Regions from separate parts of the Streptomyces sp. TG1A-8 genome, predicted to be linked through region 3. Evidence: riboswitches for the same ligand, from Rfam matches in the RefSeq annotation. Region 3 holds a riboswitch; each other region holds the start of a gene.

Region 1 (9,714 bases), 3.1 Mb from region 3:
ACGCCACGTTGCCCCCCACGTCCCGCTGCGGGAAGAGCTGGTGGTCCTGGAACATCAGCCCCACCTCCCGCCGGTGCGCGGGCACGCCCGCCTGGTCCCGGCCGTCCAGCAGCACCCGCCCGCGCTCCAGCGGCTGGAGTCCGGCCACCACCCTGAGCAGGGTCGACTTGCCACTGCCGCTGGGCCCGAGCACGCACACCACCTCGTGCTCGGCCACGTCGAGGCCGACCGCGTCGAGCGCGGGCCGTCCGCCGAACCGCACGGTCGCCGCCTCCAGGCTCAGCAGCATCAGAACTCCCCCGCCCGGTCGGTGCGCAGCCGCTCCAGGACGAGCAGGGCGAGCGCGCACACCACCATGAGGATCGTGGACAGGGCCATCGCCTGCCCGTAGTTGAGGTCCCCGGGCCGGCTCAGCAGCCGGGCCACGGCGACCGGGAGCGTCGGGTCGTCCGGGCGCGCGATGAACACCGTCGCCCCGAACTCGCCGAGGGAGACGGCGAACGCGAACCCGGCCGCGACCAGCAGCGCCCTGCGCACCAGCGGCAGGTCGACCTCCCGCCACACCCGCCGGGGCGACGCCCCGAGCACGGCCGCCGCCTCCCGCAGCCGCCCGTCCACCGCCCGCAGCACGGGCAGCATGGTCCGCACCACGAAGGGGACACCGACCAGCGCCTGGGCGAGCGGGACGAGGACCCACGACTGGCGCAGGTCCAGCGGCGGCCTGTCCAGCGCGATCAGGAAGCCGAAGCCGACGGTCACGGCGGAGACGCCGAGCGGCAGCATCAGCAGCGCGTCGAAGCCGCGCACCAGCCGTCCGGCGTCCCGGCGGGCCAGTGCGGCGGCGGCGAGGCCGCCGATCAGCACGGCGATGGCCGTGGCGGCGGCGGCGTACTGGAGCGAGGTCCACACGGCGTGCAGCGGAGCCACCAGGAAGGTGCCGCCGTCGGTGCGCGTCAGCGCCCGGTAGTAGCCGAAGCCGGACGCGTCGAGGGAGCGCCCGACGAGCACGGCCAGCGGCAGCACCAGCAGCAGCGCGACGGTGGCGAGGACCGAGACGAGCAGCGTCCACTGTCCGGCCCCGCGCGGCCGGCGCGCGGTCACCGAGGCGTCGACCAGGTGCAGCGCGCTCTCGCGCCGGCGGACGGTCCGGGCGTGCACGACCAGGACGGCGCCCACCGCGGCGAACTGCACGACGGTGAGCACCGCGGCCGTGGTCAGGTCGAAGACCTCGGAGGTCTGCCGGTAGATCTCCACTTCGAGCGTGGCGAAGGTGGGGCCGCCGAGGATCTGCACCACGCCGAAGGAGGTGAAGGTGAACAGGAAGACCATCAGTGCGGCGGCGGCCACGGCGGGCGCCAGGGCGGGCAGGACCACCTGCCGCCAGGCCTTGGCCGCGGACGCGCCGAGCATCCGGGCGGCCTCCTCCTGCCGGGGGTCGAGCTGGGCCCACAGCCCGCCGACGGTGCGGACGACGACCGCGTAGTTGAAGAAGACGTGGGCCAGCAGGATCGCCCACACCGTGGTGTCCAGCCGTACCCCCCACAGCTCGTCCAGCAGCCCGCCGCGCCCGACCAGGGCCAGGAAGGCGGTGCCGACGACGACGGTCGGCAGCACGAACGGGACCGTGACGACGGCCCGCAGCAGTTGTCTGCCGGGGAAGTCGAGGCGGGCGAAGACGTAGGCGGCGGGCAGGGCGGCCAGCAGGGTGAGGGCGGTGGAGGCGAGCGCCTGCCAGCCGGTGAACCACAGCACGTGCCGGATGTCCGGCCGGGTGACCACGTCCGCCATCCGCCCGAACTGCCAGGCGCCGTCGGCCCTCAGCCCGCGTGCCACGATCGCGGCCACGGGCCAGGCGAAGAACACCGCGAAGAACGCGACGGGCGGGGCCATGAGGCCGAGCCGCGCCGCGCTCCCCGTGCGGCCGCCCCTGCGGGGGGCCGCGCCGGGCGCCGCTCCGGCTACTTCAGTACGAGCGACGTCCACGACTTGACCCACTGATCGCGGTTGGCGGCGATGGTGCCGGGGGACATGGTCTCGGGGTCCTCGGCGGCGGGCCCGTACCGCGTGAAGTCGGCGGGCACCGCGGTGCCCTCCACCACCGGGTAGACGAACATGTTCAGCGGCATGTCCCGCTGGAACTCCCCGGACAGCAGGAAGTCGAGGAACGCCTTGCCGCCCTTGGGGTTCCCCGCGTGGCTCAGCAGCCCGGCGAACTCGACCTGCCGGAAGCAGGTGCCGGCCGCCACGCCGGTCGGGGCGGTGCGGGGCCGCTTCGCGGCGTAGATCACCTCGGCGGGCGGGGAGGAGGCGTACGACACCACCAGCGGCCGGTCGCCGCCGGCCTTGCGGCCTCCGGCCGAGCCGGAGAACTCCTGGTCGTAGGCCTGTTCCCAGCCGTCGACCACTTTGACGCCGTTGGCCTTGAGCTTCTGCCAGTACTCCGGCCAGCCGGTCCCGCCGAACCGTGCGGCGCTGCCGAGCAGGAAGCCGAGGCCGGGCGAGGAGGTGGCGGCGTTCTCGGTGACGAGGAGGTTCTTGTACGCGGGCTTCGCGAGGTCGGCGAAGGTCTGCGGCGGGGCCAGCTTGTGCTCGTTGAAGTACGCCTTGTCGTAGTTGACGCAGATGTCGCCGTAGTCGACGGGCGTGACGCGGTGCCGGGCCCGGTCGAGCTGGTAGGCGGCGCCGACCCGGTCGAGGCCCTTCGCCTCGTACGGCTGGAACAGGCCGTTGTCGAGGGCGCGGGACAGCAGTGTGTTGTCGACGCCGAAGAAGACGTCGCCCTGCGGGTGGTCCTTGGTCAGGATCGCCTTGTTGACGGCCTGCCCGGCGTCGCCGTCCTTCAGGACCCGGACCGTGTACCCGGACCGCTTCTCGAAGTCCTTGAGGACGCTCTTGGAGACGGCCCACGAGTCGTGGCTGACCAGGGTGACGGTCTTGGAACCGCCCGCTCCGCCGGCGTCCGCGCTGCCGCAGCCGGCCAGTGCCGGCAGCGCGATCAGCCCGAGCCCGGCGGCCACGGCCACGAAGGTCTTGGTGTGCACTGGATGTCCTCCTGGGGTTGGCCAGGAAGAGACGCGGCCCCGTCCGGCCTCGGCGGAGGCCGGACGGGGCGCAACAGCTTGAGTGGTGACCGAACTTCCTACCCAGAATGACCTGGGCGAGGTTCAGAGGGTCTGCGGCCGGTTGCCGCACTCTCAGCGCTGTGGCGCTCCCCTGTCGGAATATGCAGATGTACGGCTGGTATGAAGTTGTGGTGACGGGCTCAGGTTACCGCTCGGTGGCCGCCAGCTGACCACAGGCCCCGTCGATCTCCTGTCCCCGGGTGTCCCGGATGGTCACCGGCACCCCGTGGGCCGCGACGGCCTCCACGAACGCCTTCTCGTCCTCGGGCCGCGAGGCGGTCCACCGGGAGCCCGGCGTCGGGTTGAGCGGGATGAGGTTGACGTGCACGGGCCTGCCCCTGAGCAGTCGTCCGAGCCGGTCGCCGCGCCAGGCCTGGTCGTTGATGTCCCGAATGAGCGCGTACTCGATCGACAGCCGGCGGCCCGTCTTCTCCGCGTACTCGAAGCCGGCGTCGAGCACCTCGCGCACCTTCCACCGCGTGTTCACGGGGACGAGGGTGTCGCGCAGCTCGTCGTCGGGGGCGTGCAGGGAGATCGCCAGCCGGCACTTGAAGCCCTCGTCGGCGAAGCGGTGGATGGCCGGCACCAGTCCGACGGTGGAGACCGTGATCCCGCGCTGCGACAGCCCGAGCCCGTCCGGCGCGGGATCGGTGAGCGCCCGGACGGCACCGACGACGCGCTTGTAGTTGGCGAGCGGCTCGCCCATCCCCATGAAGACGATGTTGGACAGCCGCGCCGGGCCGCCGGGCACCTCGCCGTCGCGCAGCGCCCGCATCCCGTCCACGATCTGGTGGACGATCTCGGCGGTGGACAGGTTCCGGTCCAGGCCCGCCTGTCCGGTGGCGCAGAAGGGGCAGTTCATCCCGCACCCGGCCTGCGAGCTGATGCACATGGTCACCCGGTCCGGGTAGCGCATCAGCACCGACTCCACGAGCGTGCCGTCGAACAGCCGCCACAGCGTCTTGCGCGTGGTGCCCTGGTCGGTCGACAGGTGCCGCACGACGGTCATCAGCTCGGGGAACAGCGCCTCCTGGAGCTTGCCGCGCGACCCGGCGGGGATGTCGGTCCACTGCTCGGGGTCGTGCGCGTACCGCGCGAAGTAGTGCTGCGAGAGCTGCTTGGCACGGAACGGCTTCTCACCGATCCCGGCCACGGCGTCCTTGCGCTCGGCGGGCGTGAGGTCGGCGAGGTGCCGCGGCGGCTTCTTGGCTCCGCGCGGGGCGACGAAAGTGAGTTCTCCGGGCTTGGGCATGGTGCTCCCAGTGTCGCAGATCGAATCGCGGGCCCGTGCGGGCCGGCCACGGCAGCGGGCCCCGCCCTGCCGAGCAGGAGGGGGCCCGCAAGCCGTGGCGCGCGCGGCTCAGGCGGAGCCGACGAACACGACCATCAGCAGCCACACCACCGGGGCCGTCGGCAGCAGGGAGTCCAGGCGGTCCATGATGCCGCCGTGACCGGGGAGCAGGGCGCCCATGTCCTTGATGCCCAGGTCCCGCTTGATCATGGACTCGCCCAGGTCGCCCAGCGTGGCACTGGCCGCGACCGCCAGGCCCAGCAGCAGTCCCTGCCACCAGGCGCCGTCGTCGATCAGGAACTGCATGCACAGCGCCCCCGCGACCGTGGCGAACAGCACCGCGCCGAGCAGGCCCTCGCGGGTCTTGCCGGGACTGATGCGCGGGGCCAGCTTGTTCCGGCCGAAGCGCCAGCCGACGGCGTAGGCGCCGGTGTCACTGACGACCGTCAGGACCAGGAAGGTCAGGACACGCCGGGGACCGTCGTCGGCGGTGAGCAGCAGCGCGACGAACGTGGCCAGGAAGGGCACGTAGAAGGCCGCGAACAGGCCCGCGGTGACGTCCTTGAGGTAGCCCTCCGGCGGTTCCGTCATCCGCCAGACCAGCACGGCCAGCGCGGTCAGCGCCATGGCGACCCAGGCGCCCTCGGCACCGCGGACGTACCCGGCGACCACCATCGCCGCACCGCCGACGGCGAGCGGCACCAGCGGCGCCTTGATGCCCTTGCGCTCCTGCAGCCTGCTGGTCAGCTCCCACAGGCCCACGACCACGGCGACCGCGATGACGCCGACGAACACGGCCTTGACGACGAACAGGGACGCGATGATCACCACACCGAGCCCGGCGCCGACACCTATGGCCGCGCCCAGGTCACGGCCCGCGCTCTTCTTCTGCGGCGCGGGGGCCGGCTGCGGGGCGTCGGACATGGGCTCCGGATTCTGCCTCTGGGCTCGGTACGTCTGGGCTCGGAACGTCCCGTCGCGGAACGCCTGGTCCGGGTACGGGGGGCCACCCGGGCGAGCCGCCCCCCGGCCGCCGTCCCGGTCCGCGCCGTACGGAGGCGCGTCGGACACGACGGGCATGGGGCGGGTCTGCTGCGGCGCCTCAGGCGCATCGTACGCGGGACCCGCCGGGGCGGCCCCCTGGACGGGCCCGCGTTGCGCGGGCCCCCAGTACCCGGCCTGCCCGGCGGGCGGTGGCGCTCCCCAGGAAGAGTCGCTCATCAGACTTCGAGCAGCTCCGCTTCCTTGTGCTTCAGGAGCTCGTCCACCTGGGCGACGTACTTCGCCGTGGTGTCGTCCAGCTCCTTCTCCGCGCGGCGGCCCTCGTCCTCGCCGACCTCGCCGTCCTTGATCAGCTTGTCGATCGCGTCCTTGGCCTTGCGGCGCACCGAGCGGATGGAGACCTTGGCGTCCTCACCCTTGCCCTTGGCGACCTTGATGTACTCGCGGCGGCGCTCCTCGGTCAGCTCGGGGAACACCACCCGGATGATGTTGCCGTCGTTGCTGGGGTTGACGCCCAGGTCGGAATCGCGGATCGCCTGCTCGATGTTGCGCAGCGCGCTCTTGTCGAACGGGGTCACGACCGCCATGCGCGGCTCCGGCACGGAGAACGAGGCCAGCTGGTTGATCGGCGTCGGGGCGCCGTAGTAGTCGGCCACGATCTTGTTGAACATCGCCGGGTGCGCACGGCCGGTGCGGATCGCGGCGAGGTCCTCCTTGGCGACCACGACGGCCTTCTCCATCTTCTCCTCGGCCTCGAGGAGGGTCTCTTCGATCACCACTTGCTCCTGCGTGTCTTGAGTAAGGCCCGGCTGCGGTTCCTGTGTCGGGCGGCGGCCGGCTGCGTCGCGTCCTCTTCCTGCACGGTTCCCGACCGGCAGGACATTGTCCATCCCCCGGCCGGGGCGCGTCCCGTCCGTCCCCGGGCGGGTGGCGCACCCCGGGCGCCGGGGTGTGCCGGTCAGTCCCGGCTGCCCTGGTCGCCCACGAGCGTGCCGATCTTCTCACCCTTGACGGCCCGCGCGATATTGCCCTCCGCGAGCAGCTCGAACACGACGATCGGCAGCTTGTTGTCGCGGCACAGCGTAATGGCGGTGGCGTCGGCGACCTTGAGGTCGCGGGTGATGACCTCGCCGTAGCCGAGGGCGTCGAACCTGACGGCGTCCGGGTTGGTCCTGGGGTCGGAGTCGTAGACCCCGTCCACGCCGTTCTTGCCCATGAGCAGCGCCTCGGCGTCGATCTCCAGGGCGCGCTGGGCGGCGGTGGTGTCGGTGGAGAAGTACGGCATGCCCATACCGGCGCCGAAGATGACCACACGGCCCTTCTCCAGGTGGCGCACGGCGCGCAGCGGGATGTACGGCTCGGCGACCTGGCCCATGGTGATGGCGGTCTGCACCCGGCTGTCGATGCCCTCCTTCTCCAGGAAGTCCTGGAGGGCCAGGCAGTTCATCACGGTGCCGAGCATGCCCATGTAGTCGGAGCGGGCACGGTCCATGCCGCGCTGCTGGAGTTCGGCGCCGCGGAAGAAGTTGCCGCCGCCGATGACGACCGCGATCTGCGCGCCGTCGCGGACGACGGCCGCGATCTCACGGGCGATCTTGTGCACCACGTCCGGGTCCACGCCCAGGCCCCCACCGCCGGAGAAGGCCTCTCCGGACAGCTTCAGCAGAAACCGGCCGCGTACTTTGCCGTCGTCGCTCTTCTGGGCCTTGGTGGTCATGGGGATCCCGCCTCTTTCACCTGTTGCACACACGAAGAAGGCCATTGCCGGTGGGGTCGCTTTTCGCTCCCATGCGCGGCAATGGCCTCCTCGTCAGATCTGCTGCCGTCCGCCACGTGCCCGGGTGCGGCGGTGTGCGCGGACGACTGCTGTCGACCCTATCGGGGTCGCGCGTCGATCGCGGTACGGACTCAGATGCCGACCTTGATGCGCGAGAAGCGCTTCAGGGTGACACCGGCCTCTTCCAGGACCTTCTGGACCGACTTCTTGTTGTCGAGCGCGTACGGCTGGCCGAGCAGCGTGGCGTCCTTGAAGAAGCCGTTGAGACGACCCTCGACGATCTTGGCGATCGCGGCCTCGGGCTTGCCCTCGGCGCGGGTGGTCTCCTCGGCGATGCGACGCTCGGACTCGACGACCTCGGCCGGGACGTCCTCCTTGGAGAGGTACTTCGGCGCGAAGGCGGCGATGTGCTGGGCGACGCCCTTGGCGACCTCGGCGTTCGGCTTGTCGAGCTCGACGAGGACACCGATCTGCGGGGGCAGGTCGGGCATCGTGCGGTGCATGTAGGCGGTGACGAAGCCGTCGGAGAACTGCGCGAAGCGGTCCAGGACGATCTTCTCGCCGAGGTTGGCGTTGGCCTCGTCCACGAACGCCTGGACGGTCTTGCCGGCCTCGATCTCGGAGGCGAGCAGCGCCTCCAGGTCGGCCGGGGAGGTCTTGGCGACGTGCTCGGCGATGGCGTTGGCCACGGCCTGGAACTTGTCACCCTTGGCGACGAAGTCCGTCTCGCACTTCAGCTCGACCAGGACGCCGGAGGAGTTGTCGTCGGCGATGATCGAGACCACGGCGCCGTTCTCGGCGGAGCGGCCCTCGCGCTTGGCGACGCCCTTCTGGCCCTTGATGCGCAGCGCCTCGACGGCCTTCTCGACGTTGCCCTCGGCCTCGTCCAGCGCCTTCTTGCAGTCCATCATGCCGGCGCCGGTCAGCTCACGGAGCTTCTTGACGTCGGCGGCGGTGTAGTTCGCCATGAGTCTGTGAGTCTTTCTCGGAAGTCTTGGGAGATCAAGGATCCGCACGGTCCGCGTCCGCGGTCCGCGTGCGGTCGCGGACCGCGGACGCGGTGCCAACCTGCGGGTGGACGGCGGGGGCGGACTTCATGCCGCCCCCGCCGTCGACGCTGGCGTCAGGCCTGCTCGCCCTCGGCGGCCGGGGCCTCGGCGGCGGGGGCCTCGGTGGCGGGGGCCTCGGTGGCGGCGTCGGCGGGCTTCTCGGCCTCGTCGGCCGGCTTCTCGCCCTCGTCGGCCTTCTTCTCGCCCTCGAGCAGGTCGCGCTCCCACTCGGCGAGCGGCTCGCCCGCGGCCTTCTCGCCCTTGTCACCGGTGGCGACGCCGGAACGGGCGATGAGGCCCTCGGCGACGGCGTCGGCGATCACGCGGGTGAGCAGGGTGACGGAGCGGATCGCGTCGTCGTTGCCCGGGATCTTGTAGTCGACCTCGTCGGGGTCGCAGTTGGTGTCGAGGATCGCGACGACCGGAATGTTCAGCTTCCGGGCCTCACCGACGGCGATGTGCTCCTTCTTGGTGTCCACGATCCAGACGGCGCTGGGCACCTTCTGCATCTCGCGGATACCACCGAGGGTCTTCTCCAGCTTCGCCTTCTCGCGGGAGAGGACCAGCAGCTCCTTCTTGGTCAGACCGGAGGCGGCGACGTCCTCGAAGTCGATCTGCTCCAGCTCCTTGAGGCGCTGCAGACGCTTGTAGACGGTCGAGAAGTTGGTGAGCATGCCGCCCAGCCAGCGCTGGTTGACGTAGGGCATGCCGACGCGGGTGGCCTGCTCGGCGATGGCCTCCTGCGCCTGCTTCTTCGTGCCGACGAACATGACCGTGCCGCCGTGGGCGACGGTCTCCTTGACGAACTCGTAGGCGCGGTCGATGTACGACAGCGACTGGAGCAGGTCGATGATGTAGATGCCGTTGCGCTCCGTGAAGATGAAGCGCTTCATCTTCGGGTTCCAGCGACGGGTTTGGTGACCGAAGTGGACGCCGCTCTCCAGCAGCTCCCGCATCGTGACGACGGCCATGGCCGTATCTCCTCGAGTTTCTCGGTTGTGCCGCGCCCGCCGGACGGCGGACGCGCCTGACGCCCGCGGTGCGCCGTTGCCGCGAAGGACCGAGGGGCGCTGATACGAACCGTTTCCGGACCTCGTACCGGGGCGTGCGAAGTCGACCCGGTGACCCGGATCGCCAGAAGAAGTGTACGGGACCGGCGGGGCGGTGGGTGACGCCGCTGTCCACAACCGGGCGGTGGTCCACAGTTCCCGGCCAGGACCGGCGGGGTGCGGGACGGTTCTCCCATGCGACGAGTGAAGCGACGAGTGAAGCGGCGGACGACGCCGGTACCGGCGCTCCGGGCGGCCCCGCTCCTGGCCGCGGCGGTGGCCCTGCTCACCCCGCCGGCCCGGGCACAGCCGCCTCCCCCGGCGCCCCCGCCGCCCCCGCGGGCACCGGTTCCGGCCGTTGCCCGCGCCTGGCCGGTGGGCGTCCGCCCGACGGTGGTACGGGGCTGGGAACCCCCGGCGACGG
Region 2 (9,714 bases), 1.4 Mb from region 3:
TGTCGTTCGCCTCGGTCTCCCCGACCGTCACCCGCACGCCCTCACCCGCGAACGGCCGGACGACGACACCGTGCTCCTCACAGGCCGACGCGAACGCGACCGTGCGCTCCCCCAGCCGCAGCCACACGAAGTTGGCCTGGGTCTCGGGCACCGTCCAGCCCTGGGCGCGCAGAGCATCGACCACACGCGTGCGCTCGCACACCAGGGAGCCGACCCGGCCCAGCAACTCGTCCTCGGCCCGCAATGAGGCGATCGCCGCTTCCTGCGCGAGCTGGCTCACCCCGAACGGCACCGCCGTCTTGCGCAGCGCCGCCGCCACCGGCTCATGGGCGATCGCGAACCCGACGCGCAGCCCGGCCAGCCCATAGGCCTTGGAGAACGTGCGCAGGACACACACGTTCGGCCGCTCCCGGTACAGCTCGACGCCGTCGGGCACCTCGGGGTCGCGGATGAACTCTCGGTAGGCCTCGTCCAGCACCACCAGCACGTCGCCGGGCACCCGGTCGAGGAATCGTTCCAGCTCCGCCCGTCGCACCACTGTGCCGGTCGGGTTGTTGGGATTGCAGACGAAGATCAACCGCGTCCGGTCGGTGATCGCGTCCGCCATCGCGTCCAGGTCGTGCACCTCGCCCGGCGTGAGCGGCACCTGAACCGGCCGGGCGCCACTGATCTGCGTGATGATCGGATACGCCTCGAAGGACCGCCAGGCGTAGATCACCTCGTCGCCGGGCCCGCTGGTGGCCTGGATCAGCTGCTGGGCGACACCCACCGAACCGGTCCCGGTCGCCAGGTGGGCGAGCGGGACGCCGAAGCGCTCGGACAGCTCGGTCATGAGCCCGGTGCAGGCCATGTCCGGGTAGCGGTTGAACTCGCAGGCGGCCGCGGTGACGCTCTCCAGTACCCCCGGCAGCGGCGGATAGGGGTTCTCGTTGGAGGACAGCTTGTAGGCGACCGGTCCGCCGGCCGCGGCGGCCCTGCCCGGCTTGTAGGTGGGGATACCCTCCAGCTCGGCGCGCAGCTTCGGGTTCATCTCGCTCACCGCAGTCCTCCTCGCGACCACCGGCGGCCCGTCGACACCGCCAGCATCCAATACTCCACACCTTATGAGGATTGGGCTCCCGTGCGAACAGGTGCGGAGCGGCGGAAGTGGAACCCCGCCCCTTCGCCGGGGCATCACGGGCATCACCGCACGAAGGCGTACGTATCCGGGGGCGCTCCCTACATATATCTACGCGCCGGTGATTCACGCCGTGGCGCGCGTCCCTCGTGCAGGTGAGTTGAGACCTCTTCGAAACATCGGACACTTGGCAGGCCGACGCGCGTCGACACGCTATTTCTTGCCACTGAAACGATCAATTACCTTTATTTCTAAGGTAGTTGACCCCAGACAGCCTTGCAGAAACGTACCTGTCAATGCGTGCGTATGCGTCCGCACCACCCCACCGCATGAGCCCTACTATCGGCTCGCCATGACAGCAGCAGGGAAGCACCAGGTGAGCCGCGCGGAAACCTCACGTCGAGGCAGCCGGCCGGGCCGGGCGGGCATCAGGGACGTGGCCGCCGCCGCCGGGGTCTCCATCACGACCGTCTCCGACGCCCTCAACGGCAAGGGCCGGCTCCCGGACGCCACCCGGCGCCACGTCCGCGAGGTCGCCGACCGGCTGGGGTACCGCCCCTCGGCCGCTGCCCGCACCCTCCGTACCGGCAAGTCGGGGCTGATCGGCCTGACCGTGACGACGTACGGGGATGAACCTTTCACCTTCACGGAGTTCGCCTACTTCGCCGAGATGGCCCGGGCCGCCACCTCCGCCGCGCTCGCCCGCGGCTACGCCCTGGTCATCCTGCCCGCGACCTCCCGCCACGACGTGTGGTCCAACGTCGCCCTGGACGGCACGGTCGTCATCGACCCCTCGGACCAGGACCCGGTGGTGAGCGAACTCGTCCGGCAGGGCCTCCCCGTCGTCTCCGACGGACGCCCGGCCGGCGCGCTCCCGGTCACCGCCTGGGTCGACAACGACCACGAGGCCGCCGTCCTCGACATCCTCGACCACCTCGCCGACGCGGGCGCCCGCCGGATCGGCCTGCTCACGGGCACGACGACGGACACGTACACCCACCTGTCGACCACCGCCTACCTGCGCTGGTGCGAACGCGTGGGCCAGGAACCGGTTTACGAGGCCTACCCCGCGCACGATCCCTGCGCGGGCGCCGTCGCCGCCGACCGGCTGCTCGCCCGCCCCGACCGCCCGGACGCCGTCTACGGCCTGTTCGACCCCAACGGCACCGACCTGCTCGCCGCCGCCCGCCGCTACGGTCTGCGCGTGCCGGACGACCTGCTGCTGGTGTGCTGCAGCGAGTCCACGGTGTACGCCAGCACCGAGCCGCCCATCACCACGCTCTCCCTGAAGCCCCGCCGCATCGGCACCGCGGTGGTCCAGTTACTGATCGACGCCATCGAGGGCGTGGACTCGGACCGACCGGTCGAGCAGGTGATACCGACCGAACTGATCGTGCGCACCTCGTCCCAGCGACGTCCGCCCCGCACGACGGTCAGCCCACCCCGCGCACCGGAGCGGGGATAGGCCGGGCCGCCTGAGCGGCCCGGGCCGCACGGATGACCGGGCCCCGCACAGGTGGCCGGGGCGTCCGAGCGGACCGGGCCCGGACGGCCGGACGCCCCCGTGCAGGGCGCTGCGGGAGTCGCACGCCGAAGTCCCGGGACCCTCTCGCCCCGGCGCGGAGGGGACCACGGGGAACCGGTCGGCCCGTGCGGACGGCGTCCACCGGTACCGCGGTGCCCGGCGGGTGCACGGATACCGGCTCGGTGCGGCCCACCGGACACGGTCCGAGCCGTCCGGCGGAGTGCCGCGGCCCTGCCCGGCCCGGCCCGTCCGGGCAGGGTGTTGCGACCCGCCCGCAGTGGCCCGGGACCGCCGGTCACCCGCCGGCCACCCGGCGCGGTCCGCAGGCCCGGTGTCCCCACCGCCCGACACGTGGCCGCCGCCACGCGCGGTTCCGGGCACCCCGGAACCGGTCGGCGCACCACCCCCCGTACAGTCGACGGGTGACGGACAGTCGGTCGAAGCACTGCCCAAACAGGGCGAAAGCCACGGTGAACTGGAGTCTCGCTCCGATTCACCACCCCTGGGTCATCACACGGCGCGACGAGCGTTCCTATGATGGGCCCCACGACACCGCGGGCCGCTGCGACCAGGCAGTCCGAAGCGGTGCAGATGCGGCGCGATGGTGGAGGGGTCGATGACTCAGGGGGCCGGTCAGGGACCCGAGGTGGAGCGGACGGCGACGCTGCGCGACTTCCGGGTGCCCGCGTACGTCCACGAGACCGGTCCGTACGTCCACAGCACCCACCCCGGCGACACCGTCCCGCCCGTGGACGAGGCCTACCCCGACGGCTACACCCCCACCCAGCGCGACCTGCCCGTCATCAACCGCGGTGACACGCTCCAGGTCCCCGTCGAACCGGTCCCCGCCCCCCGGCCGCGCAGCCCGCCACGGGCCCCGGCCCGCTGTACGTCGTCGGTGACGTCCACGGTTACCTCGACGAACTGATGACCGCCCTGCGGGACAAAGGGCTGATCGACGCCGCGGGCCAGTGGTGCGCGGGCACCAGCCGGCTGTGGTTCCTCGGCGACTTCACCGACCGCGGCCCGGACGGCATCGGCGTCATCGACCTGGTGATGCGGCTGTCCGCCGAGGCCGCCGCGGCCGGCGGCTACTGCAAGGCCCTCATGGGCAACCACGAACTGCTGCTCCTCGGTGCCAAGCGGTTCGGCGACACCCCCGTCAACTCCGGCGCGGGCACCGCCACCTTCCAGGCGGCCTGGTTGCTCAACGGCGGCCAGAAGGCGGACATGGACCGCCTCCAGGACCACCACCTGCAGTGGATGGCCCGTCTCGACGCCGTCGAGGAGGTCGACGGCTACCTGCTCCTCCACTCCGACACCACCGCCTACCTCGACTACGGCGACTCGATCGAGGCGGTCAACGACACCGTCCGCGAAGCCCTGACCCGCAATGACGCGGACGAGGTCTGGGATCTGTTCCGCAAGTTCACCAAGCGCTTCTCCTTCCGCGACGAGGGCGGCGCCGACGCCGTTCGCTCCCTCCTCGATACGTACGGCGGCGCCCGTGTCGTTCACGGCCACAGCCCCATTCCCTACCTGCTCGGCGAAGTCGGTTCCGAGGAAGGCGAGGAAAGCGCCGGACCCGTCGTCGAAGGCCCGCACGTCTACGCCGACGGGCTCGCCATCGCCATGGACGGCGGCGTGACCATGGCCGGGAAACTGCTGGTCCAGCAACTTCCACTGGACGACTGAACGTTCACCGGTCCGTACCGGCCACCGACCGGGCCGTACCGGCCCGGTCGGTGGCCGATATGCAATTCACGCAATCCCCTGTCACCGTGCGCCGTCACGGCTCTACCATCGGCTTGTCCGTGGCAGGTTCCCCTCCGTTCCTGCCCGACGGCTCGCCGTCGGGCGAGCCCCAGCCCCACGGCGCACCGGGGGATGCACATGAACAGTGTTCCGCAGCATCTGCTGAGCGAGGACCGCCGGGAACTCGAGCGGCTCCTCGACGAGGCGCTGCGCTCCGCACCGCACCGGCCCGAACTGGCCGCTGTCGGGCGGCGGCTCAGTCCCGGGCAACTACGCGCCATGGCGCTCGGCGCCACCGAGCTGATCACGGCGGCCGCGGCGACCGAGTACCAGCACTACGTCGAGGTCCGCGGACAACTGCGCCGTCCGGCCCCTTCCGTCTCCTCCACCGCCCACGCCCCCGCCCCCACGCAGACGGGCCCGGGGACGCCGGACCCCGTCACCGCCCTCGGCGGACCCGCCGGGGCCACCGGCGCCGGTGCCCTGGCCGTCATGGCGGTCCTGGCCCCCGTCCTCGCCGGCACCGCAGCCGTGATCTTCCTGCTCGTCGGTTACCTCCTGAAGGCGCTGGAGCCCCACCAGGCCTTCGCCCGGACCCTGCTCACCGCCGGATGGGTCTTCGGCGCCGTGGCCGCGGTCGCGATCCTCGTGGCCGGTGCCGGGCTGCTGCTCACCGCCCTGCGCAACGGAGCCTCGGCCGAGGCCGTGGACCACGACCAGGCGAGCCACGAGGTGGCCAGGGCGAGGGAGGCCTGGCGGGAGGCCCTGCTGGAGCGGGGCATCCTGCCGTTCCTGCAGGACGCACTCGCCCAGCCCGGTGCGGACGCCCCGCACCGCACGGGCCCTTCCGCACCAACCGGCCGGATGCCCCGCCTGGGCTACGGCCGCCCCGGCTTCAGCAGCCCCGAGAAGGGCTCGGCCTCCCGCCCGAGCTTCACCGGGCCGGACTACACGAGCCCCGACTTCGGCGGCCCGGAGCACCAGCCGGAATAGCCCGCCGCCCGCCGGACCACGGCTGCGCGGTCACTGCGGCCTGCCCGCGACTTGCGCCCCGTCAAGGGGTGTCACGAGCCCGGACCAGCCGTGCGGCGCCACCCCGGCCGACCGCAGTTGCGCGGCGGGGGGCGGCACGCGTCTCACTCGGTGATCGGCAGATAGACCCGGTTGCCCGCGGCCGCGAACTCCTTCGACTTCTGCGCCATGCCCTCCTCGATCTCCACCCGGCTGCCGCCGTGTTCGCGCCGGATGTCCTGCGAGATCTTCATCGAGCAGAACTTCGGCCCGCACATGGAGCAGAAGTGGGCCGTCTTGGCGGGCTCGGCCGGCAGCGTCTCGTCATGGAACTCCCTGGCCGTGTCCGGGTCCAGGGCGAGGTTGAACTGGTCCTCCCACCGGAACTCGAACCGGGCGTCGGACAGCGCGTCGTCCCACTCCTGCGCACCCGGGTGCCCCTTGGCCAGGTCGGCTGCGTGAGCGGCGATCTTGTAGGTGATGACACCGGTCTTGACGTCGTCCCGGTTGGGCAGGCCCAGGTGCTCCTTGGGCGTGACGTAACAGAGCATCGCCGTGCCCCACCAGGCGATCATCGCCGCACCGATGCCGGAGGTGATGTGGTCGTAGGCCGGGGCGATGTCGGTGGTCAGCGGGCCGAGCGTATAGAACGGAGCTTCATCACAGATCTCCTGCTGAAGGTCGATGTTCTCCTTGATCTTGTGCATCGGGACGTGACCGGGGCCCTCGATCATCGTCTGTACGTGAAAACGCCTGGCGATCCGGTTGAGTTCCCCGAGGGTGCGCAATTCGGCGAACTGCGCCTCGTCGTTGGCGTCCGCGATGGAGCCGGGCCGCAGGCCGTCGCCCAGCGAGTACGTGACGTCGTAGGCGGCGAGGATCTCGCAGAGTTCCTCGAAGTTCTCGTACAGGAACGACTCCTTGTGGTGCGCCAGGCACCACGCGGCCATGATCGAACCACCGCGCGAGACGATGCCGGTCTTGCGGTTGGCGGTGAGCGGCACATACGCCAGGCGTACGCCCGCATGGACGGTCATGTAGTCCACGCCCTGCTCGGCCTGCTCGATGACCGTGTCCTTGTAGATGTCCCAGGTCAGTTCCTCGGCCTTGCCGTCGACCTTCTCCAGCGCCTGGTAGAGCGGCACCGTGCCGATGGGGACGGGGGAGTTGCGCAGCACCCACTCGCGGGTGGTGTGGATGTTGCGGCCGGTGGAGAGGTCCATGACCGTGTCGGCGCCCCAGCGGGTCGCCCAGGTCATCTTCTCGACCTCCTCCTCGATGGAGGAGGTGACCGCGGAGTTGCCGATGTTGGCGTTGACCTTCACCAGGAACCGCTTACCGATGATCATCGGCTCGATCTCCGGGTGGTTGACGTTGGCCGGCAGCACCGCGCGGCCCGCCGCGATCTCCTCGCGCACCACCTCGGGAGCGACGTTCTCGCGGATGGCCACGTACTCCATCTCGGGCGTGACCTCGCCCCGGCGCGCGTACGCGAGCTGTGTGACCGCGCGGCCGTCGCACCCGCGCCGGGGCTGGCGCGGGCGTCCGGGGAACACGGCGTCCAGATTGCGCAGGCCACCGCGCGGCGAGGTGTGCTTGATGCCGTCGTCCTCGGGACGGACGGGACGGCCCGCGTACTCCTCGGTGTCGCCGCGGGCGATGATCCAGTTCTCCCGCAACGGCGACAGGCCCCTGCGGACATCGGTGTCGACGTGTGGATCGGTGTACGGGCCGGATGTGTCGTACAGGGTGACCGACTGACCGTTGGTGAGGTGCACCTGACGAACCGGCACGCGCATGTCGGGGCGCGAACCCTCGACATACGCCTTGTGCCAGCCGATGGACCTCCCGACCTCCCCCTTCGAGGAAGCGTCCGGCGAGCCGGCCACCGCCCCGTTCGCCGATCCGTTCACCGATCCGTTCACCGTGTCCTGAGTGGAGACAGGCGTGTGTGCGTCCTTGTTGGTCATGAGACCTACTCCCTACGCCGGCATTACCCGGTAACAGGTTCGGCGGTCGACGCAGCGGTTTCCGTCTGCCGATGTTCCGCGGAATCCAGTTCCACGTGAAACATTGCAATACGGAGGTCAGCGCCCTCTCAGCCCGGTGCTCCGAGCTCCCGCGTGTGCAAAGGTGCCCCCACGCTAGCGTCATTGCTGGCGCGGTGAACAGAGGGCCCCTGTCGTTCTTGCGATGATCGGTCGGTGACCACGATGGAGCAGTACCCGTACCCGCCCTCCGAGCCGCCCCGCCAGGGCGGCTCCGGACAGGACGGCGGACACGGTCACGACCACGGACACGGCGGTCAGGAGAGCGGCGCCGGGCCGGGCCATTCGCACAGTCATGCCCATGGACCCGCCGCTCCGGTCTCCCAACACCTGCGCAAGGTCATCGCAGCGATCCTGATTCCGTTCACGGCGGCCGTCGTGGTGGGGCTGCTGGTGCTCTGGCCGGGCGGAGCCCCGTCCCACAAGCGGTCCGGTGTCGGCTTCGACCGCCAGACGCAGCAGGCCACGGTCACCCAGGTCGTCGCGGTGAGCTGCAAATCGGTCAACGCCTCAAGCGGTACTCCGACCGGTGACACCGCCACCGCCGAGGGCACCTCCGCGGTGGCGGAGGCGGACGGCACCTGCAAGAAGGCGACGGTCCGGGTCGACACCGGAGAGGACCGGGGCCGTGAGTTCACCGAGATCGTGCAACCCGATCAGACACGGCAGATGCACCAGGGTGAGAAGGTCGTGGTCGCCTACGAGCCCTCGGCGCCGAAGGACCTGCAGTACTCGGTCACCGACGTGAACCGGAAGTTCCCCATGGTGCTGCTCGCCGGCATCTTCGCGCTCGCGGTCGTGGTGGTGGGCCGCATCCGTGGCGTCATGGCGCTGGTCGCACTGGCCGTCAGCTTCCTGGTGCTGACCCTCTTCATCCTGCCGGCCATACTGCAGGGGTCGAACCCCTTGCTCGTGGCCGTCGTCGGATCGAGCGCGATCATGCTCATCGCGCTCTACATGTGCCACGGCCTGTCGGCGCGCACGTCGGTCGCTGTGCTCGGCACGCTGGTCTCCCTGCTGCTGATCGGCATCCTCGGCTCGGAGTTCATCGGCTGGGCCGCGCTCACCGGCAACACGGACGACAACACCGGTCTGATCCACGGGCTGTACCCGTCGATCGACATGAGCGGCCTGCTGCTGGCCGGCGTCATCATCGGTTCACTGGGCGTCCTGGACGACGTGACGGTGACCCAGACCTCAGCGGTCTGGGAGTTGCACGAGGCCAATCCGGCGATGGGCTGGCGCGGACTGTACCGGGCGGGCATCCGGATCGGCCGTGACCACATCGCGTCCGTGGTCAACACCCTCGTGCTCGCCTATGCCGGTGCGGCGCTCCCGCTGCTGCTGCTCTTCTCGATCGCGCAGAGCAGCGTGGGGACGGTGGCCAACAGCGAGCTGGTGGCGGAGGAGATCGTGCGCACGCTGGTGGGTTCGATCGGTCTGGTCGCCTCGGTACCGGTGACCACCGCACTCGCCGCGCTGGTGGTGGCGGCCGACCGTCCCGGACCGCCCGCGGCCGCCGGGGCGCAGCCCGCTCCGGCACGCGGGGGCAGGGGCCGGCGCCGGAAGCGGTGACCGGGGCCAGGGCCCTTTCGGAGCCAGGGTCCTTTCGGAGCCGTGCGCCGGGAACCTCTACAGGAGCGTTCCTGCACAGGTTCCACACGGTGCGCCGGAGCGCCCGGGCACCGCTGCCGTAACCTTCAGCCGGCGTTCTGCTCCTCGGCCAGGATGCGGTCCAGAGCCTCGTCGAGGTGGGCGTCGAAGTCCGCCAGCGCCCCCTCCTGACCGAGCGGTACGAGTTTGTCCGTGCGGTCGAGGAATGCCACGAGCGGCGGAGCCGAGGAGCGGAACAACGCCTGGTCGCTGCCGACCTGGAGCCGGATCAGCACCTCGCCCAGCACCTCCGCGTCGGCGGGGGCGATGTGCACGTCTCCCTCTCCGCACGGACGACCGACCCCGTCGACCAGCAACTCGCGACCGAACGCCCAGGTCACCGGGGCATCACCGGGCAGGTGGAAGGTCAGCCGCACGGCATAGGGATCGGAGGCCTCATAGCACAACTCCACGGGGATGCGGAAGGAGAGCTCCTCGGACACGAGAAAGCTCATCATGACCTCTGCCTGTACGGACTCACGCATCGCCTACCCCGTCGTATGACGTCGACTGGCCGGGATTGATCCCTGTGACCGAGTTCAATCTAGCTGAACGTATACACCAGATCACAAGGAGTGAGTTTTCAAATGCTGATAGAGAGCGTC
Region 3 (9,714 bases):
CGCGCGCTTCGACCCGGTCACCGGCTGTCCCGGCCGGTTCACCGTCCTGCTGGCCCTGCGCGGCGGGCGCGAGGCCGGCGCCGCACACCGCACGGTCGTCCACGCCCCCGACCGCGGGTCGGAACTGGACTTCCTGGCCTCGCCGGGCGGCGACGCCCCCTCCCGTCCCACGGTGACCGTGCTGCGGCCCGGCGACCCCGCGCTCAGCCCGGACGGGCACGAGTCGGTCACCCTGTCCGCCACCGTGCCGACGGACGCCGACTGGGGTGACGGGCGGTTCGCCGGGCGGTTCGCCGACCTCGTGGTGGAGGCCGCCGAGCGCGTGGTTCCGGGGCTCCGCGAGCGCCTGCTGTGGCGGGAGGTGCGCACCCCCGGCCACGGTGCCGCCGACACCGGCGCCCCGGCGGGCGCCGTGCCCCCGCCGGCGCTCGCCGCCGCCGGGGGCCGTTTCCTGCACCCGTCCAACACCACGCGGCTGCCGGGCCTGTACCGGGTGGGCGGCTGGTCCCACCCCGGCGGCGGCCTCCCCCACGCGGGGATGTCGGGCGCGCTGGTGGCGGGGCTGATCGTGGAGGGACCGGACTTCCGGGGCTCCCGGTGAGCCGGCCCGGGCCTCAGAAGCGGTACTGCTCGTCGTACCCGGCGCCCGGGTACGGCTGCTGCTGCCCGTCGCCCTGGTACGGGTACGGCTGCTCCTGCGGGAGTTCCCCGCCGTAGGCCTCGTCGGTGCGCTGCTGCGGGACCCACACCCCGCCGGCCGGGGTCTCGCCGTAACCGCCGGTGCCGTACGGGTCCTGGGCGTGGGCCTGCTGGGCGTACTGCTGGTCGTAGCCGGTGCCGTACGCGTCACCGCCGTAGGCCTGGGTGCCGATGTACGGGTCGGAGTAGTTGGCGTAGCCCTGCTGGTCGCCGGTGTCGTAGCCGTACGTCTGCCCGCCGTAGCCCGAGTGGTCGTAGGCGTGGGCCTGGCCGGTGCCCTGGGCGGCCGTCGCGTAGCCGGCGTCCTGGGGCGGGGCGGCGGCGGAGGCGTCGCCGTACACGCCGTAGGAGCCGGTGTCCTCGGGCAGGGGCTGGGGTGCGTACACGGCGGTCGCCCCGGCGGCCGGGCGGCCCGGGGCGAAGACGTCGTCGCCGTCGTCGCCGTAGCCGCCGTGGTCGTCATAGCCGCCGGTGCCGCCGGAGCCGGAGCCGTCGGCGGTGCGGGCCGGCTCGTCCCGGCCGGCGTCCCCGGCGGCCCGCAGGTCGGAGACCTCCAGGGTCGGGTCGTGGCGCCCGGCCCTGCCGCGCCGGCGCTTGCTGCCGCCGCTGCCGGCCTCGGGGCGCTTGACCGCCCAGCCGGCGGCGAAGCCGCGGCGGAAGGACAGCGTGACGTAGGTCTGGCCGGTCGCGAAGGCGATCGCGCCGACGCCGATCACGATCACGGACGGCATCAGCACGCCGAGCACGACCCCGAGGAAGCCGGCGAAGGCCAGCAGCCGCCAGCGCAGGCGCGCCTTGTACTGCAGCAGCACCTCGCCGAGCAGCCACAGTGCGACGACGCCGAACGCCGTGTAGAGGACCGTCCAGCCCATGTACGCCCCTCTCCCAATAACCGCTCGCAGTGTGTCGTACCGCGGTGCGCCGGTCTAGGCCTGCGGGGGGTGGTGCAGGCCCAGGTTCTCGTAGATTTCCAGCGTCGCCGTGGAGTTGTTCAGCGTGATGAAGTGCAGTCCGGGCACTCCCTCGGCCAGCAGCCGGGCGCAGAACTCCGTGGCGAACTCGATACCCAGGGAGCGTACCGCCGCGGGATCGTCCTTGGCTGTGAGGATCCGCTCTTTCAGGACGTCCGGGAACATTGCGGTGCTGAGTCTGGGCAGGCGCTCCAGCATCTTCACACTGGTGACCGGCAGGACCTCGGGGATGACCGGGGTGTCGCAGCCGGCGGCCGCCACCCGGTCGCGCAGCCGCAGGTAGGACTCCGGGTGGAAGAACATCTGCGTGATGGCGTAGTCGGCGCCCGCACGGCACTTGTCGACGAAGTGGGCGACGTCGGTGTCCCAGTCGGTGGAGCGCGGGTGCATCTCCGGGAAGGCGGCGACGCCCACGCAGAAGTCGCCCGACTCCTTGATCAGGCGGACGAGTTCGGCCGCGTACGTCAGTCCCCGGGGGTGCGGCACCCACGCGCCCATCGGGTCGCCGGGCGGGTCGCCGCGCACGGCGAGCATGTTGCGGATACCGGCGTCCGCGTACTGGCCGATGATGTTGCGCAGTTCGGCGATGGAGTGGTCGACCGCGGTGAGGTGGGCGACCGGCGTGAGCGTCGTGTCGACGACGATCTGCTGGGTCTCCCTGACCGTGGTCGTGCGGGTGGAACCGCCGGCCCCGTAGGTGACGGAGACGAAGTCGGGGGCCACCGCCTCGACCCTGCGCAGCGCGTTCCACAGGTTCCGCTCGCCCTTGGGGGTCTTCGGCGCGTAGAACTCGAACGAGTACGTCGTCTTGCCGGCGGCGAGGATCTCACGCACGGTGCGTGCGCGGTCCGTCCTGGTGGATGCGGTTCCGAGGGCCATACCCGCAGGTTAGCCAGGGGCGGACGGTCCCCCAACAGAACGGCGGGATTTCGCCCTGATTGCCGGTTTCCCGTCCATCCCTTGGACAGCCCGCCCGGGGTCCTCCCTCACGGATCCCGCCGGACTCGCGGGGTCCGGCACCGCACCCCGCTCCCCGGTCCGGCCCGCTCCGGCCCGCTCCGAACGGAGGGCCCTAGACCTGCCGCAGCCGCTCGGCGAACTCCGCCGCCGCGGCCCCGGGGTCGTCGGCTTCGGTGATCGCGCGGACCACGACGACCCTGCGGGCGCCCGCCTCCAGCACTTCGTCCAGGTTGTCCAGGTCGATGCCGCCGATGGCGAACCAGGGCCGGGCGGTGCCGAGGGAGGCGGCGTACCGGACCAGGCCGAGGCCGGGGGCGGGGCGGCCGGGCTTGGTGGGGGTGGGCCAGCAGGGGCCGGTGCAGAAGTAGTCCACGCCCTCCTGGACGGCCGCCGCGGCGGCCTCGGGCTCGGCGTGCGTGGAACGGCCTATCAGGACGTCGGGGCCGAGGACGGCGCGGGCCGCGGGGACCGGGAGGTCGCCCTGGCCCAGGTGCAGGACGTCGGAGCGGGCGGCGTGGGCGACGTCGGCCCGGTCGTTGACCGCGAGCAGCTTGCCGTGCCGGGCGCAGGCCTCGGCGAACACCGCGAGGTGCTCCAGCTCCTCGGCGGCCTCCATGCCCTTGTCTCGCAGCTGCACCACGTCGACACCGCCGGCCAGGACCGCGTCGAGGAACGCGGCGAGGTCGCCCTGGCGGCGCCGGGCGTCCGTGCACAGGTAGAGGCGGGCGCCGGCGAGCCGGGCGCGGGCGGTGTCGGACATCGCTGGGTCCCCCGTGGTCGGTGTGCCGGTGGCGTACGGGCCGGGCCCGTACGCCACCGGTGGTGCGGGCCGGTCAGACGGCGAGCGCCTGGGCGCGGCGCTTCACCTCCGTGCCGCGATTCTCGCTCAGGGCCTGCGCGGGGGTGCCGGGCAGGGTCGGGTCGGGGGTGAAGAGCCACTCCAGCATCTCTTCGTCGGTGAAGCCGTCGTCCCGCAGGAGCGTCAGGGTCCCGGACAGGCCCTTGACGACCTTGTCCCCGTCGATGAAGGCGGCGGGGACGTGCAGCGCCCGGTTCTCCCCCCGGCGCACGGCGATCAGCTGGCCGTCCTTGACCAGCTGCCGCACACGCGTCACCTCGACGCCGAGCACCTCGGCGATGTCGGGGAGGGTGAGCCAGGCGGGGACGAGAGCATCGATCTTTGCGTCAATCTCGGTCACGGGAACAAGCCTGCCATCCCCCGCCGACAGCCGGAAACCGGACCGGGCCACCCGGCGGACACGCCCCGGGTCCCGCCGACGCGGGACGGGCGGGGTCCGGCGGCCGTGTCAGGCCCCGCCGTCGGCGGTGGTCTCCTTCAGCGGCCGGGCCGGGTCGGCCAGCGCGTCCCCGTCCATGCGGCGGCCCGCCTCGATCAGCCGTCTGCCCTGGGCCAGGTCGCGGGGCCGGCCGACCGCGAGCAGGGCGACCAGCCGGTCCTCGCGCAGCCAGCACACCGTCCAGGCGGGCCCGGCCGGGTCGCCGCGCCACACCGTGCGGTCGGCGCCGGCGTGGTGGCCGGCGTACTGCACGAACCGGCCGAACTGCTCGGACCAGAAGTACGGCACCGGGTCGTAGGTCCGGGGCGTCTCGCCGAGGATGTCCGCGGCCACCGTGCGGGGGCCCTGCAGGGCGTTGTCCCAGTGGTGGACCAGCAGCCGCGCACCGTACCGGGCGGAGGGGAAGGAGACGCAGTCGCCGACCGCGTACACGTCCTCGGCGCTGGTGCGCAGCCGGTCGTCGGCCAGGACCTCGCCGTGGGCGCCCAGTTCGATGCCGGAGCCGGCCAGCCAGGCGGTGGCGGGACGGGCGCCGACGCCGACCACGACGGCGCCGGCGGGCAGCCGGGTGCCGTCGGCGAGCACCACCGCGCCGGCCTCGACGCGCTCCACGCGCGCGTGGGTGCGCAGGTCGGCGCCGCTGTCGGCGTACCAGGCCGCCATGGGCGCGGCCACCTCGGCGGGCAGCGCGCCGGCCAGCGGCCGGTCGGCGGCCTCCACGACGGTCACCGCGCAGCCCGCCTCGCGGGCGGCCGTGGCGAACTCGGCGCCGATCCAGCCGGCGCCGACGACCACGACGTCGTGCTGGCGGGCCAGTACGGGCCGCAGCCGTTCGGCGTCGTCCAGGGTGCGCAGCAGGTGCACGCCGGGCACACCCTCGGTGCCCGGCAGCCGGATCGGCTCGGCACCGGTGGCCAGGACCAGCACGTCGTAGGGGACGGGACCGGCCCCGGTGTCCAGCTCGCGGTCGGCGGGGCGCACGCCCAGCACCTCGCAGCCGAGCCGCAGTTCGATGCCGAGTGCGTCGAAGTCGACGTCGAAGGCGGAGCCCTCGGCCTTGCCGAGCAGCACGGCCTTGGACAGCGGCGGCCGGTCGTAGGGCTGGTGGGGCTCGGCGCCGATCAGGGTCACGGTGCCCGTGAAGCCCTGCTCGCGCAGGGCGACCGCGGTCTGCACCCCGGCCATGCCCGCGCCGGCGACGACCACGCGCCGCTGCGGTGCCGCGCCCTCGTGCGGTGTCTGCTCGCTCACCCGGTCACCATAGCCAGGTGACGCACCGTGCGTCAGCGGGCGTGCTCCGTGACCCGTTCCGCACCGCTCGCACCGGACGTCCCGCCGGCCGCCGCCCGGGGGGCGGGCTCCCTTACGGGTGGCGCGCCCCGCGGGCTAGGGTGGCCACGCACGAGCACTCGCGGGAGCCCGGACGCACCGGGCTGAGAGGGAGGCTGGCGGCCTCCGACCGTACGAACCTGATCCGGGTCATGCCGGCGAAGGGAGGGGCTGGACGCCCATGTCGTCACGTACGTCCGACGTCCTCGTCATCGGGGGCGGGATCATCGGCCTGGTCACGGCCTGGCGGGCCGCGCAGCGCGGGCTCGCCGCGGCCGTGGTGGACCCTGAGCCCGGCGGCGGGGCCGCGCGGGTCGCGGCGGGGATGCTGGCCGCGGTCTCGGAGCTGCACTACGGCGAGGAGACCCTGCTCGCCCTCAACCTGGAGTCCGTCCGCCGCTGGCCGGACTTCACGGCCGAGCTGACCGGGCTGACCGGCCACGACCTCGGCTACCGCCGCTGCGGCACGCTCGCCGTCGCGCTGGACGCCGACGACCGCGCCCAGCTGCGCGAACTGCACGCCCTCCAGCGGCGCGCGGGCCTGGAGTCGGTGTGGCTGTCGGGCCGGGAGTGCCGGCGGCTGGAGCCGATGCTCGCGCCCGGGGTGCGCGGGGGGCTGCGGGTCAACGGCGACCACCAGGTGGACCCGCGGCGGCTCGCGGCGGCGCTGCTGGCCGCCTGCGAGCGGGCCGGGGTGGTGTTCCACCGGTCCTGGGCCGAGCGCCTCGACGTGGTGCGCGGGCGCGCCTCGGGTGTCACCACGGCGGACGGCACCGGGCTGGCCGCCGGACAGGTGGTGCTGGCGGCCGGGAGCCTGAGCGGGCGCCTGGCGGGCGTCCCGGACGAGGTCCTGCCCGCGGTGCGGCCGGTGAAGGGCCAGGTGCTGCGGCTGACGGTGCCGCGCCGGTACGCGCCGTTCCTGAGCCGCACCGTGCGGGCCGTGGTGCGCGGCAGCCAGGTCTACCTGGTGCCCCGGGAGAACGGCGAGCTGGTCGTCGGCGCGACCAGCGAGGAGCTGGGCTGGGACACGACCGTGACGGCCGGCGGCGTGTACGCGCTGCTGCGCGACGCCCACGAGCTGGTGCCGGGGATCACCGAGCTGCCCCTGACCGAGACCCGGGCCGGACTGCGCCCCGGTTCCCCGGACAACGCGCCGCTGCTGGGCCCCTGCGGTCTGGACGGGCTGCTGCTGGCCACCGGGCACTACCGCAACGGGGTGCTGCTCACCCCGGTCACCGGTGACGCCCTGGCGCACGCGCTGCTCACCGGTGAGCTGCCGCAGGAGGCCCGCCCGTTCACGCCGAAGCGTTTCGGCGCCGTCCTCACGGAGCTGCCCACATGAACGTCTCCGTCAACGGCGAGCGCCGGGAGGTCGCCGCGGGCACCGCTCTCGACGGCCTCGTCCGCTCCCTGACCGCGGCGCCCTCCGGGGTGGCCGCCGCCGTCAACGAAACGGTCGTCCCGCGCGCGCGGTGGGCGGCCACCGTCCTCACCGAGGGCGACCGCGTCGAAGTCCTCACCGCCGTCCAGGGAGGCTGACCGATGACCGACGACCCCTTCGTCCTCGGCGGTGTGCCCCTCGGCTCCCGGCTGATCATGGGCACGGGCGGCGCGCCCAGCCCGGAGGTGCTGGAGCGGGCCCTGGTGGCCTCGGGCACCGAACTGACCACCGTGGCCATGCGGCGGGTCGACCCCGGCGTGCGCGGCTCGGTGCTGTCGGTGCTGGAGCGGCTGGGCATCCGGGTGCTGCCGAACACGGCCGGCTGCTTCACCGCCGGGGAGGCCGTGCTGACCGCGCGGCTGGCCCGGGAGGCGCTCGGCACGGACCTGGTCAAGCTGGAGGTGATCGCCGACGAGCGGACCCTGCTGCCCGATCCGGTGGAGCTGCTGGAGGCCGCGGAGACGCTGGTCGACGACGGGTTCACGGTGCTGCCGTACACCAATGACGACCCGGTGCTCGCGCGGAGGCTGCAGGACGTGGGCTGTGCGGCGGTCATGCCGCTGGGCTCGCCGATCGGGTCCGGGCTCGGGATCCGCAACCCGCACAACTTCCAGCTGATCGTGGAGCAGGCGCAGGTGCCGGTGATCCTGGACGCGGGGGCCGGCACGGCGTCGGACGCGGCGCTGGCGATGGAGCTGGGGTGCGCGGGGGTGATGCTCGCGTCCGCCGTGACCCGGGCGCAGGAGCCCGAGCTGATGGCGGCGGCGATGCGGCGGGCGGTGGAGGCGGGCAGGATGGCCCGGCTGGCCGGACGGATCCCGCGGCGGCACTTCGCGCGGGCGTCGTCCCCCGCCGAGGGCCTGGCCGCGCTCGATCCGGAGCGCCCCGCGTTCTGAGCGGCGCCCGGGATCCTGCCCGGGTTCCGGGGGAAGCGTCACAGGTCGGCTGCAGTGGGGCGGCCGAGCCGGTCGCGCCGGGGAGCCGGCCGGCACGTCCTCGTAGACTCGCCTGCGTGGATACGACCCTTCAGGACCCCCTCGTCGGGCAGGTGCTCGACGGCCGTTACCGCGTCGAGGCGCGGATCGCGGTCGGCGGGATGGCCACGGTCTACCGGGCCCTGGACACCCGTCTGGACCGGGTCCTCGCGCTCAAGGTGATGCACCCGGCGCTGGCCTCCGACGGGTCGTTCGTGGAGCGGTTCATCCGGGAGGCCAAGTCGGTCGCCCGGCTGGCGCACCCCAACGTGGTGCAGGTCTTCGACCAGGGCACCGACGGGCCGTACGTGTACCTGGCGATGGAGTACGTCGCCGGCTGCACCCTGCGGGACGTGCTGCGCGAGCGGGGCGCCCTGCAGCCGCGGGCGGCGCTGGACATCCTGGAGCCGGTGCTGGCCGCGCTCGGCGCCGCGCACCGGGCCGGGTTCGTGCACCGGGACATGAAGCCGGAGAACGTGCTGGTGGGGGACGACGGCCGGGTGAAGGTCGCCGACTTCGGGCTCGTGCGGTCCGTGGACTCGGTGACCAGCACCACCGGCGCCGTGCTGGGCACCGTGTCGTACCTCGCGCCCGAGCAGGTCGAGCAGGGTGCCGCCGGCCCGCGCGTCGACGTGTACGCCTGCGGCGTCGTCCTGTACGAGATGCTGACCGGCGGCAAGCCGCACGCCGGGGACTCCCCCGCGCAGATCCTCTACAAGCACGTCCACCAGGACGTGCCGCCGCCCTCGGCGCTGGTGCCGGGGCTGCCGGGGGTGCTGGACGAACTGGTCGCCTCGGCCACCGCGCGCACCCCGGACGACCGGCCGCAGGACGCGGCCGGTCTGCTCGGCGAGGTGCTCCGGGCGCGCGCCGGTCTCACCGACGAGGAGCTGGACGCCCCGCCACCGCAGGCGCTGTCCGCCGGGCACGACAACGCCGAGGACCGTACGAGCGTGATCCCGCGCTCGCTGACCGTGCCCCGGCCGCTGCCCGTCGACGGCGAGGACGACCCGCGGGCGGCCGTCCGGCACACCAGCCGGCTGGAGGTCCCGCCGGTGCCGCCGCGGCGGCGGCTGGCGCGGCCCCGGCGCGGACTCGTCACCGTCGTCGCCACCCTGCTGGTGGTCCTCGGGGTGGGTGCCGGGGCCTGGTACATCAACTCCGGGCAGTTCACCGAGGTCCCGCCGCTGCTGACCAAGACGGAGTCCCAGGCGCGGGCGCGGCTGGAGACGGCCGGGCTGGAGGTGCGCAAGGTCGAGCGGGAGTACAGCGACACGGTGCAGCGGGGCACGGTCATCGGCACCGACCCCGCGGCCGGGGCGCGGATCCGCAGCCACGACTCGGTGACGCTCACCGTCTCCCGCGGCCCCCGGACCGTGAAGGTGCCCGACCTGCGGGGCGTGCCGCTGGCCGAGGCGCAGGACCGGCTGAAGGCGGACGGGCTGGAGCCGGGCATGGTCGGCCGGGCGTTCAGCGACCGCGTCGCCCGGGGCTCCGTGATCGGCACCGATCCGCCGGCCGGCACCGAGCGGCACGCGGGGTCGGCGATCGCGCTGCGGGTCAGCAAGGGCGGTCCGGTCGACGTGCCGGACGTCGCCGGCGAGGACCCGGACGCAGCCGCACGGGAGCTGGCAGAGGCCGGCCTGAAGGCGGAGGTCTCCGCCGGACGGGTCGACTCCGCGTACGGCAAGGGGCGGGTGGCCCGGCAGAGCCCGGCGGCCGGCGGCCGGGCCGCGGAGGGCGACACGGTGACGCTGACCCTGTCCAGGGGCCCCGAGATGGTCGAGGTGCCGGACGTGGTCGGGGCGGGCGCGGACGAGGCGAGGGAACTGCTGGAGGCCTCCGGCTTCAAGGTCCACGAGGACCGCGGGCTGCTCGGGCTGTTCGGCGACACGGTGAGGAAGCAGTCGGTGGCGGCCGGTGGGAAGGCGGCCAAGGGGTCGACGGTCACGATCACCATCCGCTGACGGCACCCCCGCGCGGCATGACACCCTGGACGGGTGACAAGCCAGCCGTCCCCTTCCGCACCGCCCGCCGGCCCC

What was found. A riboswitch is a leader RNA that binds a small molecule or an ion and turns the genes downstream of it on or off. The one in region 3 is predicted to bind thiamine pyrophosphate.
Region 1: it holds a riboswitch for thiamine pyrophosphate, as region 3 does, so the genes downstream of both, QQY24_RS08785 (thiamine ABC transporter substrate binding subunit) here and thiO (glycine oxidase ThiO) in region 3, are expected to answer to the same signal.
Region 2: it holds a riboswitch for thiamine pyrophosphate, as region 3 does, so the genes downstream of both, thiC (phosphomethylpyrimidine synthase ThiC) here and thiO (glycine oxidase ThiO) in region 3, are expected to answer to the same signal.

What each region holds. Positions count from the first base shown of each region.
Region 1 is NZ_JASTLB010000001.1:2,131,904-2,141,617, forward strand. Features, by position in the region: gene QQY24_RS08775 (ABC transporter ATP-binding protein) at 1-289, opposite strand, end outside; gene QQY24_RS08780 (iron ABC transporter permease) at 289-1,890, opposite strand; gene QQY24_RS08785 (thiamine ABC transporter substrate binding subunit) at 1,959-3,041, opposite strand; TPP riboswitch at 3,119-3,225, opposite strand; gene rlmN (23S rRNA (adenine(2503)-C(2))-methyltransferase RlmN) at 3,268-4,374, opposite strand; gene QQY24_RS08795 (phosphatidate cytidylyltransferase) at 4,483-5,634, opposite strand; gene frr (ribosome recycling factor) at 5,634-6,191, opposite strand; gene pyrH (UMP kinase) at 6,374-7,132, opposite strand; gene tsf (translation elongation factor Ts) at 7,324-8,160, opposite strand; gene rpsB (30S ribosomal protein S2) at 8,316-9,212, opposite strand; gene QQY24_RS08820 (murein hydrolase activator EnvC) at 9,486-9,714, shown strand, end outside.
Region 2 is NZ_JASTLB010000001.1:3,743,564-3,753,277, reverse strand. Features, by position in the region: gene hisC (histidinol-phosphate transaminase) at 1-1,039, opposite strand, end outside; gene QQY24_RS16285 (LacI family DNA-binding transcriptional regulator) at 1,470-2,582, shown strand; partial or broken gene QQY24_RS16280 (metallophosphoesterase) at 3,244-4,337, shown strand; gene QQY24_RS16275 (hypothetical protein) at 4,530-5,390, shown strand; gene thiC (phosphomethylpyrimidine synthase ThiC) at 5,534-7,378, opposite strand; TPP riboswitch at 7,371-7,541, opposite strand; gene QQY24_RS16265 (YibE/F family protein) at 7,613-9,031, shown strand; gene QQY24_RS16260 (SsgA family sporulation/cell division regulator) at 9,157-9,594, opposite strand; gene QQY24_RS16255 (IclR family transcriptional regulator) at 9,693-9,714, opposite strand, start outside.
Region 3 is NZ_JASTLB010000001.1:5,185,004-5,194,717, reverse strand. Features, by position in the region: gene QQY24_RS22815 (NAD(P)/FAD-dependent oxidoreductase) at 1-601, shown strand, start outside; gene QQY24_RS22810 (hypothetical protein) at 615-1,571, opposite strand; gene metF (methylenetetrahydrofolate reductase [NAD(P)H]) at 1,626-2,549, opposite strand; gene thiE (thiamine phosphate synthase) at 2,743-3,390, opposite strand; gene QQY24_RS22795 (Rv2175c family DNA-binding protein) at 3,464-3,829, opposite strand; gene QQY24_RS22790 (NAD(P)/FAD-dependent oxidoreductase) at 3,938-5,179, opposite strand; TPP riboswitch at 5,330-5,441, shown strand; gene thiO (glycine oxidase ThiO) at 5,439-6,599, shown strand; gene thiS (sulfur carrier protein ThiS) at 6,596-6,796, shown strand; gene QQY24_RS22775 (thiazole synthase) at 6,800-7,594, shown strand; gene pknB (Stk1 family PASTA domain-containing Ser/Thr kinase) at 7,711-9,639, shown strand.